DNA from 3 places in the Bradyrhizobium roseum genome. Region 1 is predicted to be linked to each of the others. Evidence: predicted binding sites of a transcription regulator. Region 1 holds the regulator's gene; each other region holds the start of a gene.
What was found. Region 1 encodes LexA, which represses DNA repair genes until DNA is damaged. Its sites were predicted from a motif close to TGTTCNNNNTGTGTTCNG; they were not measured.
Positions count from the first base shown of each region.

Region 2: QUH67_RS13740 (ATP-dependent helicase) is a predicted target of LexA. The motif match lies at 1,320-1,337, and genes of this name have one in related genera.
Region 3: uvrA (excinuclease ABC subunit UvrA) is a predicted target of LexA. The motif match lies at 1,270-1,287, and genes of this name have one in related genera.

Region 1 covers NZ_CP129212.1:3,502,347-3,505,609, reverse strand. The annotation lists gene QUH67_RS16795 (HAD-IA family hydrolase) at 1-95, shown strand, start outside; gene QUH67_RS16790 (molybdopterin molybdotransferase MoeA) at 107-1,318, shown strand; gene lexA (transcriptional repressor LexA) at 1,517-2,218, shown strand; gene QUH67_RS16780 (hypothetical protein) at 2,438-2,854, shown strand; gene QUH67_RS16775 (hypothetical protein) at 2,899-3,171, shown strand; gene QUH67_RS16770 (ComEC/Rec2 family competence protein) at 3,233-3,263, opposite strand, start outside.
Region 2 covers NZ_CP129212.1:2,907,502-2,910,764, reverse strand. The annotation lists gene QUH67_RS13745 (M20/M25/M40 family metallo-hydrolase) at 116-1,309, opposite strand; gene QUH67_RS13740 (ATP-dependent helicase) at 1,448-3,263, shown strand, end outside.
Region 3 covers NZ_CP129212.1:3,606,342-3,609,604, reverse strand. The annotation lists gene QUH67_RS17280 (outer membrane protein) at 344-1,063, shown strand; gene uvrA (excinuclease ABC subunit UvrA) at 1,376-3,263, shown strand, end outside.

The sequences.
Region 1 (3,263 bases):
CCAATATCGAAGGTGCGCGGGCGCGCGGCCTTCGTGCCGTCCACGTGACGTCGATGGATGACGTGGCGCAGGCCCTGACCGCACTCGAAGTCTAGGAGTTGTGCCCGTGGCCCTGATGCCTGTCGCCGATGCGCTTGCTGCGATCCTTGCCGGCGCTGAACCGTTGCCTGAAGAAATGATCGCGCTCGAGGCCGCCTATCACCGTGTGCTGGCGCGCGACGTCGCGGCACGGCGAACCCAACCGCCGCAGGCAATGTCGGCGATGGACGGCTACGCGGTGCGTGCGTCGGATGCCGCCGACACCAGCGCGCGGCTGAAAGTGATCGGCGAAGTCGCCGCCGGGCGGCCGTTCGAGCGCAAGGTCGGCAAGGGCGAAGCGGTACGCATCTTCACCGGCGGCGTGATCCCCGACGGCGCAGACGCCGTCATCATCCAGGAAGACACCGCCGTCGACGGCGACCACATCACCATCACCGAAGCAGCGGTCCCGGGACGGCATATCCGCGCCGCCGGCGTCGATTTCCGCGAGGGCGACGTGCTGCTCAAGCGCGGACGCCGCCTCACCGACCGCGATCTGTCGCTCGCCGCCGGCATGAACTATCCGGAGCTGGCGGTGCGCCGCCGGCCAAAAGTCGCCGTGCTCGGCACCGGCGATGAACTGGTGATGCCGGGAACGAGCCCCGGTCCCGGCCAGATCGTGTATTCCAACGGCTATGCGTTGCGGGCCCTGGCGCGCGCTGAGGGTGCCGAGGTCGCCGATCTCGGCATTGCCGCCGATACCTTGGCCGCCACCGCGGAAGGCATCCGCCGCGCGCGCGAGCTCGAAGCCGATATCCTGATCACCATGGGTGGCGCTTCCGTCGGCGACCACGACCTCGTTAAACGCTCGCTGGAGGCCGAAGGCACCGACATGGCGTTCTGGCGCATCGCGATGCGCCCCGGCAAACCGATGATGCACGGTCGGCTGGGTGCGATGCGGGTGATCGGCCTGCCCGGCAATCCGGTCTCCTCCTATGTCTGCGGCTTTCTGTTTCTGGTGCCGCTGATTCGCGCCCTGTTGGGCCGCGACACCATCCATCACGTGCGCGAACGCGCCGTGCTGGGCCGCGACCTGGCGGCCAACGACCAGCGCGAGGACTACTTGCGCGCATGGCTCGAGGAGCGCGCCGACGGTGTGCCGGTTGCGGTAGCCGTGACCCACCAGGATTCGTCGCTGTTGGGGAATCTCGCTGCGGCACGGGCACTTGTGATACGTGCGCCGCTCGCGCCGGCTGCCGTAAAGGGCTCGCGTTGCGAATTCCTGCGGTTGCCGGACTGACGCCCCGCCGGCATCTTGAGACGGAGGCAGAACGCGTTCACCAGAAATTAAGTGGTTGCGGAACACATATCGAACATATAGTGTCCGTTCATGATTTGTTTCGACTGCTAGTGTCTGTTGTCAGGGGTTGGGGACTTCTGCGAGGGACATGACGATTCGGAACTCTAAGACGACGCCAACCCCGGGGGATTGCTCGCGATGCTTACGCGCAAACAATATGAACTTCTGCGTTTCATCAATGAACGGCTGAAGGAAGCCGGCGTTCCGCCCTCCTTCGACGAGATGAAAGACGCGCTCGACCTGCGTTCGAAATCCGGCATCCACCGCCTCATCACGGCGCTGGAGGAGCGTGGCTTCATCCGCCGCCTGCCCAACCGCGCCCGCGCCATCGAAGTCATCAAGCTGCCCGAACTGGCCGCCGCCGCCGGCAGCCGCCGCGGCTTCACGCCGAGCGTCATCGAAGGCACGCTCGGCAAGCGCACGGTCAGCGCGCCGGCTGCAGCAGACGATGGTGAGCGTCCGGTCGCGGTGCCCGTCATGGGCCGGATCGCCGCCGGTACGCCGATCGAGGCGCTGCAGACCCGCAGCCACACCATCAGCGTGCCGCCCGACATGCTCGGCTCCGGCGAACACTATGCGCTCGAAGTGCGAGGCGATTCCATGGTCGATGCCGGCATTCTCGACGGCGACATGGCGCTGATCCAGCGCAACGAGAATGCCGACACCGGCGATATCGTGGTCGCGCTGATCGACGAGGAAGAAGCCACGCTCAAGCGTTTCCGCCGCCGCGGCGCCTCGATCGCGCTGGAGCCGGCGAATGCCGCCTACGAGGTCCGCATCCTGCCGCCCAATCGGGTCCGGATCCAGGGCAAGCTGATCGGGCTGTACCGCAAATACTGAGCTGCCGTTCGCCGGCATCACCGCGACGCAAATCCAGCCCCGGTCCTTCGGCCGGGGTTTTTGCTGCGCGGCTGCGTATCGCGTTTGTGATCAGCACGCGGTGCACCGGCCGCAGAAATGCCCCGAAGCAGGAAAAGTCTCGGTGCCAAGTCCACTCTGATAGAGGCCGGTGCCTCGTTCCAGACACGGGTCTGCTATCTCAATCGAGGGAGCCATCCGATGTGTGACTACAGCCTGCATGCCGTCGCGAGCCGGCCTGCCCAGGTCGGCGAGACGCTGATCACCACTACCTTCCGCGGTACATCGACCCGCGGCTTTGCATCGGAAAGCGAACCGGCGGTCGCGGTCTGCATGCTTCCGGGCACTGAACTCGCGTTCGCCGAGGAGGTCAGATACGACAGCCGCTGGATCTGGACCCGAACCTCCGACTGGCGGGTCGGGAAATTCAATCAGATCGAAACCGAAGTGGCCGAGCGTCACCATGACGCGATCGAATTTCCGGACGGAAGCCGCGTGTTGGTGACACAACTCTGCCGCGGCCAGCGCGCGACCGTTCTGCAATTGCCGGTGACCGGGAGCGACCGCACGGCGAAGCTGACTGGAACGCCCCGAACCGAATCCACCGTCGCGCGTTAACCCCACTTCCGATCCGCCGGTTCCGGCCGGTGGATCGTCGTGGTATGTTTTCCAGGTTACGCGTCGCCGAGAGGCAATCGGTGGTCAACAAGGTTACATGGCAGAAGGCTGGACGAGTGACCGAGCCGGGGCGGTACATGTTCCGCTACGGCTGGCTCACCGTCACGGCCGACGATCTCGCGGTCTGGCAGAAATTCCCGGAGGCGTCGTTCACACTGGTCGGCCTGCCCTCGTCCCCCGATGCGCCCGAGGAATATCATCTGGGCGCGTTTGAAATACCGGCTCATCCGTCAGCGCCCGCGATCGACGAGCATTAGTTTTGTTTGACGCGTTTTCTTGACGCGACCCGGCCTCCGCTTCGCTTGAAAACGCGATGTCCTATTCATCCGCCTGCAGATCGGCTTCCGCC
Region 2 (3,263 bases), 590 kb from region 1:
AACGACGTCTTCTTCCGAAAAATCTGCGCGAAATTTATCCCTCTGCAATCATTGAGTGCAGCGACGTCGATCGCTTCCCATCCTGTTGCGGCGCGAGCCGACTCGCGCGGCGCGCCTATCGCATCGTCGCGAGTTGGACCGCCAGCGCGCAGGCACGGTCGTACTCATCGAGATTGATCCACTCGTCGATCGTGTGCGGCTCATTCTGCCCCGCACCGAACGTCACCGTGGGAACGCCATGGCGGACCATCCAGTTGGCGTCCAGCCCGCCATTGGCGGCGCGGATGTTCGGCCTGGCCCCGATTTCGGACACCGCCGCGACCGCGCGTTTGACCACCGGCAGGTTCTCCTTCATGCGGAACGGATGATAGTCGGTCTCGGCCTTGAACTTGACCTTGCCCGGCTTGCCGTCGCTGTTGGTGACGCGCTTGGCTGCCTTCTCGAACGCCGCCTTGTAGGCTTTGGTGATTTCCCTGAAGAACTTGCTGTCATGACTGCGGCTTTCGCCGCGGACATGGACATAGTCGGTCACGACATTGGTGGCGTCGCCAGCCGGCCTTCCCTCGCCGCCGGTGACGGGACCGACATTGCTGGTGCCCTGCAGCTTGCGCTTGACCACTTTGCCGAACCAGCCGCCCGCCTTCACATCAGCCAGCGCCAGCGCCAGAATCATCGTCGAACTGATGCCGCGCTCCGGCGCGACGCCGGCATGCGAGGCGCGGCCGAAGATCTCGACCTCCCAGCGGTCCGCGCCGACGGCGCCGATCGTGACGTTGGAGGCGGCGCCGCCGTCGTAGTTGAACGCCATGGTCGGCGAGCCGAGTTCTTCGGTCTTGACGTACCGTGCCCCATAGAGCCCGCTCTCCTCGCGTACGCAGAACAGCAGGGTGATCGGCGGATGATCGAGGTTCTGCTTCGCCAGTTCCGCCGCCAGCGTGACCAGCACACCGCAGCCGCAGCGGTTGTCGCCGCCGAGCGCGGTCTTGGCCTCGTTGACGATCTTGCGGCCCTTTACCTTCGGCCTGGCGCCGGCGCACAGCGGCACGGTGTCCATGTGGGTCATGAACATGATACGCGGCTGGTTGTGCATGGCCCCCTTCCCCGGCAGATCGACGATCAGGTTGCCGGTCTCGGTCGGCACCGGGATCCGGGTGTTGGCGTCGTCGAGCCGGATCGCCTCCGCCGGTACACCGACCTCCTGTAGCGTCGCGCGGAGGTCCTGCCCGATCGTCGCCTCCTTGCCGGTGACGCCTTCGACGGCGAGGAAACGCATGAGACGGTCGGTGGCGGCGGAGGTATCGACGGGCATGATGGCACTTTCTTCAAAATTGGTTCCGCCAATCATAGCCAACGGTCGCTATTGATTTCAAACGGCATTTCGCAGGTTGCGACCAAGGCGGGAATCACCGACCGTCTCTCCGATTCGGATCATGAACGGACGCGCACGGTGCTAACAGCAGCCACCTACCTCGACACGCTCAATCCCGAGCAGCGCCGCGCCGTCGAACACGGCGCTGCGGGCGGATTGGCGGCGGCGCCGCTGCTGGTGATTGCGGGCGCGGGATCGGGCAAAACCAACACCCTCGCCCATCGGGTCGCCCATCTAATCGTTCAGGGCGCCGATCCCAGGCGGATCCTGCTGATGACGTTTTCCCGCCGCGCCGCTTCCGAGATGACGCGGCGCGTCGAACGCATCGCGCGCAAGGTGATGGGCGACAATGCCGGCGTGATGACCGACGCGCTGAGCTGGGCCGGCACCTATCACGGCATCGGCGCCCGGCTGCTGCGCGAATATGCCGAGCAGATCGGCATCGACCCTGCGTTTACGATTCACGACCGCGAAGACTCCGCCGACCTGATGAACCTGGTCAGGCATGAGAAAGGTTTTTCGAAAACCGAGAGCCGGTTCCCGACCAAAGGCACCTGCCTCTCGATCTACTCGCGCTGCGTCAACGCCGAGATGCCGATCGAGCAGGTCATCGGCGCATCCTATCCATGGTGTTCCGGCTGGGCCGCCGAACTCAAGGAGCTGTTCGCTTGCTATGTCGAGGCCAAGCTGAAGCAGAACGTGCTCGATTACGACGACCTGCTGCTCTATTGGGCGCAGATGGTCGGCGACGCCGCTTTGGCCGATGATATCGGCGGCCGCTTCGACCACGTCCTGGTCGACGAATATCAGGACACCAACCGCCTGCAATCCTCAATCCTCTTGGCGCTGAAGCCCGGAGGCCGTGGCCTCACCGTCGTGGGCGACGATGCCCAATCGATCTATTCGTTCCGCGCCGCGACCGTGCGCAACATTCTGGACTTTCCCGGTCAGTTTTCGCCGCCCGCCAGCATCATCACGCTGGACCGCAATTATCGCTCGACGCAAACCATTCTCGCCGCTGCCAACGGCGTCATCGGCCTGGCCAGAGAGCGCTTTACCAAAAACCTCTGGACCGAACGGACGTCCGCCGCAAAACCGCAACTCGTCACCGTGCGCGACGAGGCCGACCAGGCGCGCTTCATCGTCGAGCGCATTCTGGAGAACCGCGAGTCGGGCACGCGCTTCAAGGAACAGGCGGTGCTGTTCCGGACCTCGAGCCACTCCGGCCCGCTCGAAATCGAACTGACGCGCCGGAACATTCCGTTCGTCAAATTCGGCGGGCTGAAATTTCTCGATGCCGCCCATATCAAGGACATGCTGGCCTTGCTGCGCTTCGTCGAAAATCCGCGCGACCGCGTCGCGGGTTTCCGGTTGTTGCACCTGCTGCCCGGCATCGGGTCGGCCACCGCGCAGCGCGTGCTCGACCATATGGCCGAGGCGGCCGATCCGATCGGCGCCCTCGCAGCGCTGGCAACCCCCGCGCGCACCGGCGAAAGCTGGAAAAACTTCGTCGAAGCCTTGGGCAATCTGCGTTATTCGGAATGGCCGGTCGATCTCGAGCGCGCCCGCCTCTGGTACGAACCGCATCTCGACCGCATCCACGAGGACGCCGAGACGCGGCGGGCCGACCTGATCCAGCTCGAAATGATCGCGTCCGGCTATCCCTCGCGCGAACGCTTCCTCACCGAATTGACGCTCGATCCGCCGGACGCCACCAGCGACCAGGCCGGCGTGCCGCTGCTCGACGAGGATTACCTGATCCTGTCGACGATCCACTCCGCCAAGGGCCAGGAGTGGAAGTCGGTCTATCTGCTCAACGCCGTCGACGGCTGCATGCCGTCCGATCTCGGCGCCGGCACCTCCGCCGAGATCGAGGAGGAACGCCGCCTGCTCT
Region 3 (3,263 bases), 100 kb from region 1:
CTTAGCGATCCCTCCGCAAGTCAACGGTTATCCACATATAGCATCTTCTCCGCCAATGTTCCAGCTTTGTTCCGCCGGCGGCCTGGCATCTCAAGGGGACTGGTATCGACGACACATACGGGTTCATGGACCGACGTGACGCGAAAGGCCGGCATCATATTCCGGCCTTTTGTTTGGTTGTACCGCATCGCGCCTGCCACCCGCATCGGTTGCATCTTACCTACATTTGCCGCGGATGTGGTTTTCCAGTGACAGCATTTTGCGGCGGTATCGGGCTATACAACCGAGCAACCTGAAATTGACTGCTCCGGTAGTTGCGTGGGACATGCCGAAAGGAAAAAACGTGAAGAAGATTTTGTTGACGACGACCGCCCTGCTCGCGCTGGGTATCGCACCTGCCGCCGCCGCTGACCTGGCCGCCCGGCCCTACACCAAGGCACCTGTCGCTGTCGCGATGTATAACTGGAGCGGATTTTACGCTGGCGTTAACGGCGGCTGGGGATCGAGCCGCAACACTTGGGATGAAACCTTTGCCGCCCCCTTTATCCCGCTAGGCAGCCATGACGCAACCGGCGGCACCGTCGGTGGTCAGATCGGTTACCGCTGGCAGGCTGCGTCGTGGGTGTTCGGCGTGGAAGCGCAGGGCAACTGGGCAGACTTCCACGGTAGCAATGCGATCGCAGCTCTTCCGGCGCTGACCAACGATACGCGTATCGATGCCTTCGGCCTGTTCACGGGTCAGGTGGGCTATGCCGCCAACAACGTTCTGTTCTACATCAAGGGCGGTGCCGCTGTGACCTCCAACCGCTACCGCATGCTAGTAACTGGCGTCGGCACCTCACTCGCCAGCGTCGATGAAACCCGTTGGGGTGCCGCCGTCGGCGCAGGCCTGGAGTACGGCTTCGCCCCGAACTGGTCAGCTGGCATCGAATACAATCACCTGTTCATGCAGGATAAGACCTATGACTTCAACACCGCTGGCTTCCTCCTAGCGCGGAACCGCATTCGCCAAGACGTCGATGTCGTTACCGCTCGTATCAACTACAGGTTCGGCGCGTACTAATCTCCACTAGTTCCTAAGATCGAGAAAAGGCCGGCCTCGTGCCGGCCTTTTTATGTAAGCCACGACCGATGCGCCAATTGGCAATCCTCTCCGTTTCCGACACGATTTACTTTGCGCTGTTCCCGTTCGGCTGACGATTGCTGCCAAACGCTGATTGCCCAAAACAATCCGTTGATGATTCGCAATCGGCACTGGAAATCCCCCTCCGTTCTTCCTACGTTCCGGCTTTCAGTCATCGGCGCCTGACCCCGGCTTGCCGGCCCGGTCATTCGCGCCCAACGTGGCGCGCTTCCGCGCGCCTGGAATGCCGACATGGATGAAGTGCTCAGGGCGAAGCGCCAGAACAACGCCGGCTCGGCATCGCGTGCGATAACCATCCGCGGCGCGCGCGAGCACAATCTGAAGAACATCGATGTCGAGATACCGCGCGACAAGCTCGCCGTGTTCACCGGCCTCTCCGGCTCCGGAAAGTCCTCGCTCGCGTTCGACACGATCTATGCCGAAGGCCAGCGCCGCTACGTCGAATCGCTCTCGGCCTATGCGCGCCAGTTCCTGGAGATGATGCAGAAGCCCGACGTCGACCAGATCGACGGACTCTCTCCGGCGATCTCGATCGAGCAGAAGACGACGTCGAAGAACCCGCGCTCCACCGTCGGCACCGTCACCGAGATCTACGATTACATGCGCCTGTTGTGGGCGCGCGTCGGCGTGCCCTATTCGCCCGCCACGGGATTGCCGATCGAAAGCCAGATCGTCTCGCAGATGGTCGATCGCGTGCTGGCGCTGCCGGAAGGCACCCGGCTCTATCTGCTGGCGCCGGTCGTGCGCGGCCGCAAGGGCGAGTACAAGAAGGAACTCGCCGAATGGCTCAAGAAGGGCTTTCAGCGCGTCAAGGTCGACGGCACCTTCTATGAGCTGTCGGAAGCGCCCGTTCTCGACAAGAAATTCCCGCACGACATCGACGTGGTGGTCGACCGAATCGTGGTCCGCCCCGATATCGGCCAGCGCCTTGCCGAGAGTTTCGAGACGGCGCTGAAGCTGGCCGAGGGGCTGGCCGTGATCGAATACGCCGACGCGCCGGCGGGCACGACGGAGGAAAAGAAACCCGAGAAGAAATCCGACAAGAAGACCGCCAAGATCCACGACAAGAGCGGGCCGGAACGGATTCTATTCTCGGAAAAGTTCGCCTGCCCGGTTTCCGGATTCACCATTCCCGAAATCGAGCCGCGGCTGTTCTCGTTCAACAACCCCTATGGCGCCTGCCCGGCCTGCGGCGGCCTCGGCGTCGAGCAGCATATCGACGAGGACCTCGTCATCCCGGACAAGGAGGCGACCTTGCGCAAGGGCGCGATCGCCCCCTGGGCCAAGTCCTCTTCGCCCTATTACATCCAGACGCTGACCGCGCTCGGAAAATTCTACAAGTTTACGCTCGACACCAAGTGGAAGGACCTGCCGAAGAAAACGCAGGCCGCGCTGCTGCACGGCTCCGGCCACGACGAGATCAAGTTCTCCTACGAGGACGGCGTCCGCTCCTACGACACCAAGAAACCGTTCGAGGGCGTCATCACCAACCTCGAGCGCCGCTACCGCGAGACCGAGAGCGAATGGGCACGCGAGGAACTGGCAAAGTATTTTTCGGACATCCCCTGCGCGGCCTGCAACGGCCACCGCCTCAAGCCGGAGGCGCTTTGCGTCAAGATCGGCGGCAAGCATATCGGCGAAGTCTCGGAAATGTCGGTACTGCGCGCCGGCGAATGGTTCGAAACCGTGCCGAAGGCGCTCAGCGCGCAGCAGAACGAGATCGCCACCCGCGTACTGAAAGAGATACGCGAGCGGCTGTCGTTCCTGCTCGATGTCGGCCTGAACTATCTCACGCTCGCGCGCGCCTCCGGCACGCTGTCGGGCGGCGAAAGCCAGCGCATCCGCCTCGCCTCGCAGATCGGCTCCGGCCTGACCGGCGTGCTCTACGTGCTGGACGAGCCCTCGATCGGCCTGCACCAGCGCGACAATGCGCGGCTATTGGAAACGCTGAAGCGGCTGCGCGACCTCGGCAATACCGTGATCGTGGTCGAGCATGACGAGGACGCGATCCGGCTCGCCGACTTTGTGCTCGATATCGGTCCCGGCGCCGGCACCCATGGCGGCCACATCGTGGCGCAGGGCACGCCCGCCGAGATCATGAAGAACCCGAAATCGCTGA